Regions from separate parts of the Collinsella sp. AM42-18AC genome, predicted to be linked through region 1. Evidence: riboswitches for the same ligand, from Rfam matches in the RefSeq annotation. Region 1 holds a riboswitch; the other holds the start of a gene.
What was found. Region 1 has a riboswitch for thiamine pyrophosphate ahead of thiC (phosphomethylpyrimidine synthase ThiC). Riboswitches for the same ligand answer to the same signal wherever they lie in the genome.
Positions count from the first base shown of each region.

Region 2: another riboswitch for thiamine pyrophosphate. It lies ahead of thiM (hydroxyethylthiazole kinase); the one in region 1 lies ahead of thiC (phosphomethylpyrimidine synthase ThiC).

Region 1 covers NZ_QSFY01000014.1:12,051-18,646, reverse strand. Annotated here, with positions in the region: gene thiD (bifunctional hydroxymethylpyrimidine kinase/phosphomethylpyrimidine kinase) at 94-924, opposite strand; gene thiC (phosphomethylpyrimidine synthase ThiC) at 1,103-2,437, opposite strand; TPP riboswitch at 2,430-2,545, opposite strand; gene DW913_RS08255 (hypothetical protein) at 2,609-3,124, shown strand; gene DW913_RS08250 (YaaA family protein) at 3,165-3,974, opposite strand; gene DW913_RS08245 (aminopeptidase) at 4,078-5,475, opposite strand; gene polA (DNA polymerase I) at 5,642-6,596, shown strand, end outside.
Region 2 covers NZ_QSFY01000005.1:91,790-98,385, reverse strand. Annotated here, with positions in the region: gene DW913_RS04355 (patatin family protein) at 1-783, shown strand, start outside; gene DW913_RS04350 (thiamine phosphate synthase) at 896-1,591, opposite strand; gene DW913_RS04345 (thiamine-binding protein) at 1,588-1,929, opposite strand; gene thiM (hydroxyethylthiazole kinase) at 1,933-2,772, opposite strand; TPP riboswitch at 2,824-2,934, opposite strand; gene DW913_RS04335 (HAD-IIB family hydrolase) at 2,996-3,904, shown strand; gene DW913_RS04330 (LysR family transcriptional regulator) at 3,915-4,811, shown strand; gene DW913_RS04325 (5-methyltetrahydropteroyltriglutamate--homocysteine S-methyltransferase) at 4,967-6,100, shown strand; gene DW913_RS04320 (uracil-xanthine permease family protein) at 6,224-6,596, shown strand, end outside.

The DNA.
Region 1 (6,596 bases):
TAATGATTTTTCGCGTTTGCACGATTTTCATCGAATGTTGCGACGGTTTTTGGTGCAAGGTAGCCTGTCTTTTTTTGGCAGGTTACTGGCTATTTAGTACTGCCACATGTGGTTGACAGGGCCGGAGCCTTTGCCCATGTCAAAGCCGGCGGCGAGAGCGCCCGTTAGGTAGGCCTTGCCGGCGTTGACGGCGTCGGCAAGATCCATGCCCTGCGCCAATGCGCAGGCGATGGCGGATGAAAGCGTGCAGCCGGTGCCATGCGTGTTGCCGGTCTCGATGCGCTTGTGGCGGAACCACGTGGTGAGCGGATCGCCCATATGGTTGCCTTCGTTATCGAGTGGCGCGGGTTCGGCCAATACATCGTTGGCCTCGTTGACAAGATGCCCACCCTTAACGAGGGATGCGCAACCAAAGCGGCGGGTGAGGAGCATGGCGGCGTTTTGCTGCGTGCGCTCGGAATCGACCTCGTAGTCGAGCAGCGCCATGGCCTCGGGAATATTGGGCGTGATGACGGTTGCTAGTGGGAACAGGCGGCGGGTGAGCGCCTCGGCGGCATCTTCGGCAATCAGCCGTGCGCCCGAGGTGGCTACCATGACGGGGTCGACGACCACGTTTGTCGCGTTCCAGGCGCTCAGGCGGTCGGCGATAACCTCGATAATCTCGGCAGAGGAAACCATGCCGATCTTGACGGCGCTGGGGCGGATATCGTCAAATACGGCGTCGATCTGCGCAGCGACGATATCAGGGGAGATATTCTGCACGGCGGTGACACCGAGCGTGTTTTGTGCGGTGATGGCGGTGATGGCCGTCTCGGCATACAGGCGGTGCGCCGTGATGGTCTTGATGTCGGCCTGAATGCCGGCGCCGCCGCTGGAATCGGATCCTGCGATGGACAGGACGGCAGGTACCTTACTGCGATCCATGTTTGCTCCCTTGTTCGGTCGGAATCAAATGGGTCTTTAAGCCAGCATTATAAAGATGCCCGGGCCGACTCTATGTCGAACCCGGGCGGGCGATGCAATCTTTACGCAAATGTAAGCAAATGTTCACACGTCAACAATTGACGAACACCATGTTACCGATTGTGGCTCCGATGACGAGTTAGTCCTCCATGCCGAGGTCGATCGTCGTGCCTTCGAACACCTTGTTAACGGTGCGGACGGCGCACATCTTGCCGCACATGGTGCAGGTGCCCTCGGTGGCGGCGGGGGATTCTTCGTAGCGTTTCTTGCCGGTGACCGGGTCGAGAGCACACTTCCACATGGCATCCCAGTCGAGCTTGCGGCGTGCCTGGCCCATCTTGTCGTCCATGTCGCGGGCGTGCGGCACCTTCTTGGCGATATCGGCGGCGTGCGCGGCGATCTTGGTGGCCATGAGGCCGTCGAGCACGTCCTTGGCGTCGGGCAGGCACAGGTGCTCGGCGGGCGTCACGTAGCACAGGAAGTCGGCACCGGAGCTGGCGGAGATGGCGCCACCGATGGCGGCGGTGATGTGGTCGTAGCCCACGCCGATATCGGTCACCAGCGGACCCAGCACATAGAACGGGGCGTTGTGGCACAGGCGCTTTTGCAGTTTCATGTTGGCGGCGATCTCGTCGAGCGCCATGTGACCCGGACCCTCGACCATGACCTGGACGCCGGCAGCCCAGGCGCGCTTGCACAGCTTGCCCAGCTCGATCATCTCAGCGGTCTCAGTGGCGTCGTTGGAGTCGTAGAGGCAGCCCGGGCGGCAGGAGTCGCCGAGCGAAATCGTCACGTCGTACTCGTGGCAGATCTCGAGCAGCTCGTCAAAGTACTCGTAGAAGGGGTTTTCGTTGCCGGTGACCTCCATCCAGCCAAACAGCAGCGAGCCGCCGCGGCTCACGATGTTCATCAAGCGGCCGGTCTCCTTAAAGGTCTTGGTGACTGACTTGTTGATGCCGCAGTGGATGGTCATAAAGTCCACGCCGTCCTCGGCGTGCGCGCGCACGACCTCGAACAGGTCATCCTTGGTAAGCTTGACCAGCGGCTTTTCCATGTAGCCGATGGCGTCGTACATGGGGACGGTGCCCACCATGAGCGGCGTCTCGTCGATGAGCTGCTGGCGGAACTGGCGCGTCTTGCCCGAGTTGGAAAGGTCCATGATGGCGTCGGCGCCAAAGTCCTCGGCGATCTTGACCTTCTTCCATTCCTCGGCGGCATCGGCTTTATCGCCCGAGATGCCCAGGTTGACGTTGACCTTAGTAGACAGGCCCTCGCCGACACCAAAGGCGCGCATGCCTTTTTTGATGTGCACGATGTTGGCGGGAATGGCGATGCGGCCGTCGGCCACGCGCTCGCGGATGTACTCGGGGTCGCGATGCTCGCGCTCGGCGACTTCCTTCATCTGCGGCGTGATCTGCCCGGCGCGGGCGAAGTCGATTTGCGTGACGAGCTTGGGCTCGGTCTGTGTGCTCATTGGCACGGCTCCCTTCGTTGGCATTACCCATATCAGGTTTGCGGGTCAGGGCGGGCGCGCCCAGTCTCAGCCTGCCGTCTTGTCCTGCAAGCTCCCCGTTTATGTAATGGGCTCAAGTATAGCTCGAATGGGTACGATTGGCCTAACGAGCGTGCCTGTGGGGAGGCGAACATGGAAGACAAGCATCTATATCGAGAGACGCAATGGGATGTATCGGCCGAGGAAAGCCGTGCGCACCATGGCCTTGTCGCGATTGGTTTTGCGGTGCTTGCCGTGCTGGTGATTGCCTTTTGTATCTGGACGTTTGGCGGTCACGGCGGCGCTGCATGGGAGTTCGAGGCCGACGATGCCCTGCCGATCATGACAGTGAAGGTTACGGGCGGCAATACCGTTGCCGCGCCGGGCGACTATTGGTATTCGCGCGATGGATTTGTCCAGCTTCAGCTGAGCGGTGGGTCTATTCCTGGTGAGGAAATCGAACGCGTGACGTATGATGCGGCGCTCAAAACGCTGACGGTGAAGCTCAAGAATCAGGGCGACGTGCCTACGACTATGGATATCGCGCTGCCGGAATGGCGCTTGGAGCCCCCATCGGGTGTTGCGGTGTCCGAGGTAGAGCACGTTAAGATTACCTACCAAGATGGCTCGACAAACGAAGTTGCCAAAGCCGACGGCTTGGCGGAATAGACGCCGTGCCTAGGCAGCACATTCAAAAGTAGCGGTGGTCCTACAAGGTCTGTTCGTTCAGGAAGACCAAAGTGTTCTTATTTGAAAGCTCGGGAAAGTGACGATAACCAACGTCAAACGCGGTGAGCCCGCTTACATCCTCGAGCTTGTTTTCTGCCATCCAGCGCACCATGGAACCACGTGCCTTTTTGCTGGCGGTCGAGCGCTGGATGGGCTTGCCGTTGCGGATGCCTTCGCCAAAGAGGCACGTGACGACCGTGGCGTCGCCCGCGAGATGGGGCAGAACGGCTTTGGCGTACTCTACGCTGGCGAGGTTGACGATCGTGGTGTTTGAGCCTGCCGGGGCGATAGCCCGCGCGAGCTTGTCGCTCCAAAACGCGTAGAGGTCTGGGGCATCGTCAACGGCGAGCTTCGCGCCCATCTCCAGCCGATATGGTTCGACGGCATGAAAGGGGCGAACGCACCCGTAGAGGCCAGAGAGGATCCACAGGTGGCTTTGCAGCCATGCGAGCTGCGCGGAATCCATCACCTCGGGCGCCATGCTCTGGTATTGAATGCCGTGGTAGGACATGACGGCAGGGGAGAGGTGACAGGCGAGTGCGGGATTGTCGAGATCGCCGTTTTTCAGGATGGGCCCGAACTCATGCAGGGTGTTGAGGCAAGGCCCCAGCAGTTTGTCACTCACGTTCCATAGCGCCTGCAGGCTGTCGCTGCCTTCATTCCGCTCGATATCTAGCAGTGCGCGGTGGAGGCGAGCCGTCTCGCGCGCAAAGGGTGGAATGCCCAGGACTTCAAAAGCATCTTGGGCCGCGCGCATCTGCTTGGCGGGCGAAATGACGACCTGCAGCATGGACTCTCCTCTGCCAAAAAGGAAGTTGCGGTGGAATACGGTCTGTTTTGGCCGTTTATGGGCCAGTTTAGTCTGTATTTCACCGCAACTGATGAAGGGTTGGTTACGCGCGCTCGATGAAGGCCTTGTAGCCGCGATAGGCCTCGTAGATATCGGCCTTGTTAGCGACCTCCCACAGGGCGTGCATGGACAGGACGGCAACGCCAGAGTCGATGACGTTCATGCCGTACTTAGCCATGATGTATGCGATGGTGCCGCCGCCGCCCGCGTTGACGCGACCGAGCTCGCAGGTCTGGAAGTCCACGCCGGCCTCGTCCATGATGTCGCGGATGAGGGCCACATACTCGGCGTCGGCGTCGTTAGAGCCGCCCTTGCCGCGGCTGCCCGTGTACTTGTTAAAGCACAGGCCGCGACCCATAAAGGCTGCGTTCTTGGTTTCGAACTTGCCGGCGTAGCCCGGGTCGAAGCCGGCGGACACGTCGGAGGAGAGCATGCGGCTGCGGGCGAGCGCGCGGCGCAGGGCCAGCGGGCTATCCTCGCCGGCGAGCGTCATGATCTCGGCGACGGTGTTCTCGAAGAAGCGGCTCGTCATGCCGGTGGCACCCACGGAACCGATCTCCTCCTTGTCGACGATGAGCGTGATGCTCGTGCGCTCCACGTTGGCGACGTTGATCTGGGCGAGCATGGACGGATAGGCGCAGACACGGTCGTCGTGGCCATAGCCCAGAATCATGGAGCGGTCGAGGCCCATGTCACGGGCGGGGCCGGCGGGCACGACCTCGATCTCGGCGGAGAGGAAGTCCTCCTCCTCGACGTCGTACTGCTCCTTGAGGATATCCAGGAACATCTGCTTGACGGGCTCCTTGGGAGCGTCCTTGTCGTCCTCGTCAAACTTGACGGGGCGGCCGCCCACGATCACGTCGAGGATCTCGGCGTCGACGGCGTCCTTGGCGGGCTTGGCCATCTGCTCGCTCGAGAGGTGGATCAGCAGGTCGGAGATGGTAAAGACCGGGTCGTCGGCCTTGTCACCGATGTTGATGTCGACGGTGGTGCCGTCCTTTTTGCAGATGACGCCCACGAGTGCGAGCGGGGAAGCGACCCAGTGGTAGCTCTTGACGCCGCCATAGTAGTGCGTGTCGAGATAAGCCATGTCGCCGGCCTCGAAGGCGGGGTTCTGCTTGAGGTCCAGGCGCGGCGAGTCCACGTGGGCGCCCAGGATGTTAAAGCCCTGCTCGAGCGGGGCGGTGCCCAGGTTGACGAGCATAAGGTCCTTGCCGTGGTTGGCGGCGTACACCTTGTCGCCGGCCTTGAGCGCGCGGCCCTCGGCGATCACGGTCTCCAGATTGACGTAGCCCGCCTCCTCGGCCATCTTGATACCGGCCTTGACGCACAGGCGCTCGGTCTTGTTCTCACTCAAAAACTGCTTATAGCCGCGGCAAAGCTCCTCGAGCTCCTCGATCTGCTGTGGCGTGTACTTTTTCCATGCGCTGGGACGCTCCATGACGCAGGCTCCTTTCGGATCGATCGTGCTGGTTGATGTACCGTGAGCCATCGTATCACGCGCGGGCCCGCGGCGGCAGGGAAGCCTGATGTGCGGTGGCCACGGGGCGGGGAGCGTGTAAACTGGTGTGAGCAAACCGTGCCCAGCCCAAAGCGAGGTATTCAATATGTCTGAAAAGCGCCGTACCTTTGCCGTCATCGACGGCAACTCGCTCATGCATCGCGCCTTCCACGCCGTGCCGCCGACCATGAACGCGCCGGACGGTCGCCCCACCAACGCGATCTTTGGTTTTCTGAACATGTTCCTCAAGATGATCGATGCCTTTAATCCCGACGGCGTTGTCGTGGCGTTTGACAAGGGCAAGCCGCGCGTGCGTATGGAGATGCTGCCGCAGTACAAGGCGCAGCGCCCGCCCATGGACCCCGACCTGCACGCGCAGTTCCCCATGATCAAGGAGCTGCTCGCCGCGCTCAACGTGCCCATTTTGCAGTCCGAGGGCTGGGAAGGCGACGATATCCTGGGAACCATGGCGCGCCTGGGCGAGGAGGCCGGCTGCGACATGCTGCTGGTGACCGGCGACCGCGACATGTATCAGCTCGTGACCGAGCACGTCAACGTGGTCTCGACTCGCAAGGGCCTGTCCGACGTGGCGATCATGACGCCCGAGAGCGTGGACGACCTGTATCACGGCATCACGCCGGCGCTCGTGCCCGATTTTTACGGTCTGAAGGGCGATACGTCGGACAACATTCCCGGCGTACCGGGCATCGGCCCCAAAAAGGCGAGCGCGCTCATCGCGCAGTACGGCAGCCTTGACGAGGTCATCGCGCATGCTGACGAGGTCAAGGGCAAGATGGGCGAGAACCTGCGTGCGCACATCGACGATGCGCTGCTGAGCCGCAAGGTGGCGACCATCCGCACCGATGCACCCGTTGAGCTCGATTTTGAGGCGACGTCCTTCCCGGCGTTTTCCGCCGATGAGGTTTCCGCGGCGCTGGGCACGCTTGGTATCACCGCCATGCAGAACCGTTTCTTGGCGCTGATCGGCGGCGAGGGCGGGGCAGCTGCCAGCACGTTTGAGATTCCCGCCGTTTTGCGCGCAGCCGCCGGCGATGCTGGCG
Region 2 (6,596 bases), on a different contig from region 1:
GTATGGATGGAGCACGGTTTGACCTGCGACCATATGGTGGGCGTCTCGGCGGGCGCGGCGTTTGGCTACAACTTTAAATCGCGCCAGATCGGCCGCGCCATTCGCTATAACAAGGCCTATTGCGCCGATAAGCGCTATGCGAGCGTGACCAGCTGGCTGCGAACCGGCGATATGTTCAATGCCGACTTTGCTTATCACGAGGTGCCTATCGAGCGCGATCCCATCGACCTGGAGGCATATCGCGCCTGCCCCATGCGATTTACGTGCGTGTGTACCGATATCGAGACGGGGCAGGCCGTCTACCATGACCTGCCCTATGGCGACGAGCGCGATATCGAGTGGATCCGGGCGTCGTCGGCGATTCCCGTGGCGACGCGTCCTGTCGCCATTGAGGGCCGCAAGTACCTGGATGGCGGCGTGGCCGATTCCATTCCCAGCGCTTGGCTGTTTGCGCAGGGGTATGACCGCAATATCGTGGTACTCACGCAGCCGGCGGGCTTTGTGAAGCAGCCCAACAGCGTGATGCCCATGCTACGGCGCGTGTTCCGTCACTATCCGGAGTTTGTCGCAGCGCTTGAGCATCGGCATGAGGTCTACAATGCCACGCTCGATGACCTGGCACGTCGCGAGGCTGCCGGCGAGATCTTTGTGGTGCGGCCGAGCGAATCGGTGAAGGTGCCGTCGCTGTGTCGCGAGCCCGATGAACTTGAGCGCATCTACCAGATCGGCCGTCGCGATGCGGAGGCGACGCTGCCCGCACTGGAGGCATATCTGGCAGGGTAGAGGCTGCTGCCGCCATCTCGGCGGAAAGCGCATCCCGGAATGGAGGTCCAAACTGGGATGCGCTTTCCATTGCTGAAGATGTGAGGCTGCGGATCGGCTGCTCGGCTTATGCCTATGCCTGCTGCCAGGTGTCGACGAGCTCCTTGGCCGCGGCGTAGGGGTCATCGGCGCTGCAGACGGCGCTCACCACGAAAAAGCCGTCGACGCCGGTTGCCTTGAGCTGTGGCAGGTCGGCCGTCTTGACGCCGCCGCCCACCACGATGGGCACGGGGCTTGCCGCATGGAGGGCGGTCAGGTCCTCAAAGCTCTTGGTGATGATAGAGCCGTCGGCCGCGCGTCCGCAGTCGCGCTTGGTCTCGGTCTCGTGGAGTGGGCCGATGCCCAGGTAGTCGACTAGGCTCATGTCGGCGGTCTTGACGTACTCGAGCATCTCCTCGCAGCGGGCCGAAAGGCCCACGATGGCGTCGGGCCCCAGCAGCTTGCGACAGACCTCGACGGGAATGTCGCTCTGACCCACGTGCACGCCGTCGACAGCAATGCCCTGCTCGCGCGCGGCGAGTACGCAGTCCAGGCGGTCGTCAATCAGCAAAGCGACCTGACCGGTCTTGCCAGCCTGTGCGATTGCCTGCGCGGCGTCGCCGGTCAGCGCAATGATCTCGCGGGCGCTTGCCACCTTGGAGCGCACCTGGATGCAGGTAAAGCCGGCGTCGAGTGCTTGGGCCACCACATCGCCCACGGGGCGCCCGAGCGTGTTTTCGGGGCCGAGTACCAGATAGGCCGAGATATCAAGGTTGTCGCGGATGTTCATCGTGCTTCCTCCTGCTTTTTGATCTGCGCTTCCATGCGCTCGAGTTTGCCGGTCATGGTGTCGGTAAATCCGGGTCGAATATCGGCTTTGAGCACGACTTCGGTGCGGATGCCCTTGCTCGCCAACACAAAGGTTGCGTCGCGCACGACCTGCATGACCTCGTCCCAGTCGCCCTCGATCTCGGTGAACATCGAGGTGGTGCGGCTGGGAAGGCCGCTCTCGCGAATGACGCGCACGACCTCGGCGACCTCGGCGGACAGCTCATCGCCGGTGCCGCACGGGGCGATGGCCACGGCGACGAGTGTGTTCATGCCGGGAGCGGTTGCGGGTTCGGACATGGCTTATGCCTCCTCGAGGTCGAGTCGGTTGTCGGCAATATCCTGGGCGGTCGCGCGGTAGAGCTCGTCGATAAAGGCGACCTTAAAGCTTGCCGGGGCATCGGTGACGGCGGCGGCACGCGTGCCGGCAACGTTGTAGACGGCGGTGCCGCAGACGGCTGCCGTAAACGGGTCGGCGGCGCAGGCGTACACGGCCAGCACGCCGCCCTGCGAGCAGCCGCAGCCGGTGATTTTGGACATGAGCGGGCTGCCGCCGTGGGACTTGGCCACGGTCGTGCCGTCGGTAATCAGGTCGACTTCGCCCGAGACCACTACGGCGCCGCCGGTGTAGCGGGCGAGCGCCACGGCGGCATCGCGGGCGGCGTCTACCGTGTCGGTGGTATCGACGCCGCGCACGCGGCTCAGATCGGCCGCTTCGCCCTCAAGGCCCCACAGGCCGGCGAGCGCAATGATCTCGGAGGCGTTGCCGCGCACGATGGCGGGCTTGTACTGCTTGAGTTCGTTTACCAGCTGGGTGCGCAGACTGCCGATGCCCAGGCCCACCGGATCGAGCACCCAGGGCTTGCCGGCGTCGTGTGCCGCCTTGGCCGCGCGGGGAATCGTCTCCTCGTAGATGGGGAAGAGCGTTCCCATGTTGAGATAGATGGCACCGCCGCCGGCAACGAGTGCCTCGCCCTCGTCGGGCAGATAGACCATGGCGGCCGAACCGCCCACGGCGAGCTGCGCGTTGGCGACAAAGTCAATCGTCACCGTGTTGGTGATGGAGCCTGCCATGGGATTGGTGGCACGAATCTCCTCCACGGCCTTGACCACGTGTTGCTTAAGCTGTTCCGAATCAATCACTGCACATGCCTCCTTGGCATAGAAAAGGGGCGCTGTGCATAGACAGCGCCCCTGTAAAGGCGGCATGCTCCCTACGCCAGCATTAACTGACAGGTTCAAAGGATTGGGCCCCATGCCCTCTCAGCCTTGTGGTTTGCACCGTCGGCACTCCCGCATCGAATCTGTTGTTCCCTATACTAGCGCATCGGTACAATGGTTACGATGAAAACGACTGGGGGACTCTATGATCAAACTTGTGCTGACCGATATGGACGATACACTGATTCCAGCCGGGCATGACGGCGCCAGCGACTACGCCATTGAGGGTATTCATGCCATGCAGGCGGCGGGTTTGCACTTTGGGCCGGTTTCGGGTCGTCAGCCGTCCGCGATGGGCTGGATGTTCAAAAACCGTTCCGGGTGTTATTCGACCGGTGCGTTCTGTAACGGCCAGGTGATGTTTGTTGACGGCGAAGTAGTCGCCTCGCGCGCAATCGACAACGATGCTCTGATGCGTTTGGCCGACTATCTGGAGCAAGAGACCGACGACACATTTCTAAAAGTCTACAGCCTGGGCGATGACTTTTGGGGCAACGATGCCCATTGTGTGACGAGTGACCCCGAGCGCGTTCGTCGCGCCATGGAGTCGGGCGGCAACGCGTGGCTCAAAGGCGAAGAGGCCCCATGTCGTCCCGTCGTCGATGACGCGTCGGTGTTTAAGGCGAATATCTGGAGTGCCCGTTCGCGTGAGGAGCTCGCGGAGCTACGTGAGCGCGTTGCCGCTGAGGTGCCGGAACTCTCGCTTGTGTTTCCCAACAACCGAGTGCGCCTGTTCGACATCCTTCCGGCTGGTTGGGACAAGGGCTGCGCTGCGCTGGAGCTGGCGCGCGCTTTGGGCTTGACGCCCGACGAGGTGGCCGTATTCGGCGATTCTGATAACGATTTGCCCATGATCGATGCCGTTCCTAACTCCGTTGCAGTCGCCAATGCCAACGAGGCCGTTACGGCTGCCGCACGCTGGCATATTGGCGCTGCGGCAGATGATGCGGTTGCCGGGGCTCTGCATCAGATTGCCGCCTGCGCCGCGACGGGGGAGATGCCGTCGTTTATGCGTCAAATGGACGCGGCAGGTTTTGGCGTCACGAACGTCTAGGGAGAAGGCTATGAAGCTTCAGCAGCTCAGATATGTTGTTAAGGTTGCCGAATGCGGTAGCATCACCGAGGCCTCGCGCCGGCTCTTTGTGTCGCAGCCCTCGATTACCGCGTCGATTCGCGATCTCGAAAACGAGATGGGTGTGCATATCTTTGAGCGCACCAACAAGGGCGTCATTGTGTCCGAGGAAGGCGAGACCTTCTTGGGCTACGCGCGCCAGGTGCTCGACCAGGCCGACCTGCTCGAGGGCAAGTACAAAGGCACGTCCGAGCAGGTGCCGCACTTTAGTGTGAGCTGCCAGCATTATTCCTTTGCCGTTAATGCGTTTGTCGATGTGATCCGCGAGTTCGATGCCGCGCGCTACGACTTTACCCTGCGCGAGGAGCAGACCCACGAAATTATCGAGGATGTCGCGCATATGAAAAGCGAACTCGGCATCCTGTATCTGTCGGAGCACAATCGCGAGGTCATCGAGCGCATGCTTGCCGCCAACGAGCTCGTGTTCGAAGGGCTCTTCTGCGCCACGCCGCATGTCTTCGTCTGCGCCGACCATCCGCTGGCGGGCCGCTCCAGCGTGACGCTCGAGGATCTGGAAGACTACCCGTTCCTGTCCTACGAGCAGGGCAGCTACAACTCGTTTTACTATTCCGAGGAGCTGACCTCGACGTTCGAGCGTCGCAAAAATATCCGCGTGCGCGACCGTGCGACGTTGTTCAATTTGGCCATGGGCCTCAACGGCTACACGGTATGCTCGGGCGTGATCAGCCACGAGCTCAACGGCCCCGGCATTATCTCGATTCCGCTCGACGTGGACGAGTACATGGAGATTGGCATCATCACGCGCAAGAACACGACGCTCACGCGCTACGGTCGGGCCTATATCGACGCGATTCGTCAGCATATCTAGGCTGCTGTGCTCCGCACGGTTCAAGTCTCTTTATGACAGTCCAGACTGATATAGGAAGCATCTATATCAAACTGTTATAAACGTATATTTTACGATGACCATATGAGCGCTCATACTCTGTCCCAGTAAAGCAACCAATGCAAAGGGAGATATCTATGAGCACTTCGATTCAACCGAACGCGCCGTTTCGCGCCGATATCGTCGGCAGCTTTCTTCGTCCACAGGCTGTTAAGAATGCACGTGCCGCCTATGCCGCGGGCACACTCGACGCCGACGGCCTTAAGGCCGTCGAGGACGATGCCATTCGCGATTTGGTGGCAAAGCAAAAGGCCGCCGGCCTGCAGGTCATCACCGATGGCGAGTTTCGCCGCAGCTACTGGCACCTCGATTTTATGTGGGGGCTGAACGGCGTCGAGCGTCGTACCTCGCGTGCGGGCTATATGTTCCACGACGAGGAGACCACGGCCGATACCGCCGTGGTGACCGGCCCCATCAGCGGAGAGAACCACCCCTTCGTCGAGCACTTTAAGTTTGTCAAGGCACTTGAGGGCGAGGGCCACGTTGCACGCCAGACCATCCCGGCACCGATCCAGACGTTCTCCGAAGTCACGCTCGACCGTTGCGATGGCCAGCAGGAGAGTCTGCGCGCCGTCTACAAGACCGACGAAGAGCTCGCCGATGCCATCGCGGCAGCATACCGCACCGTGATTGCCGACCTGTACGCAGCAGGCTGCCGCAATATCCAGTTTGATGACTGTACTTGGGGTATCTACTGCGACACCGATTTCGTGGCAAAGACCGGCATGAGCCCGGTCGACCTGCAAAAGGTAAGCGAGCTGGGCGTGGCGCTCAACAACGCCGCCATCGAGGGCAAGCCCGACGATCTGGTCATCAACACGCACGTGTGCCGCGGCAACTATCACTCCACGTATGCCTTCGAGGGTGGTTACGATCCCATTGCACCGTACCTGTTTGCGCACGAGGATGTCGACGCGTTCTACCTTGAGTTCGATACGCCGCGCGCCGGTGGCTTTGAGCCGCTCAAGTATGTTGCTCCCGGCAAGAAGGTCGTGCTGGGCCTGGTGACCACCAAGGCCGCTGAGCTCGAGGACGAGGATGCCATCGTCGAACGTATTCACGAGGCCGCAAAGTATGTGCCGCTCGTGAACCTGTACCTGTCGCCCCAGTGCGGCTTTGCCAGCTGTGAGATTGGCAACAAACTGACCGAGGACGAACAGTGGGCAAAGATCGCGCTGGTCAAGCGCATTTCCGAGCGCGTTTGGAAGTAACGCTACCGTTTGCAGGTGACGGCGCGTGCGAGACATGGCATATCACGTACAATGGTTCGGATCGTATCGTTCGGGCAGGTTATCCGATATGCCTGATCGCCCTTCCATCATGAAAGGACTTCCATGTCCCAATCCTCGACGCCCGCCGTCACCGATGCCATCTACGACGCATCGTCGCTCGGCCGCCCGCGCATGTTTGTGTTGGGTTTGCAACACATGTTTGCGATGTTCGGAGCCACGGTGCTGGTGCCCGTGCTCACCGGTCTCTCGGTTTCGGCGACGCTTTTGTTTGCCGGCTTGGGAACGCTGCTGTTCCACTTCCTGTCGCGCGGTAAGGTGCCGGCCTTCCTGGGCTCGTCGTTTGCCTTTATCGCTGGCTATGCCGCGATTGCGCCCAACGGCGAGGCCGAGCTTTTGCCCTACGCTTGCCTGGGCGTAGCCTGCGCCGGTCTGCTCTATCCGGTGCTGGCGGCGCTCTTCCGCGCGTTTGGCGCCA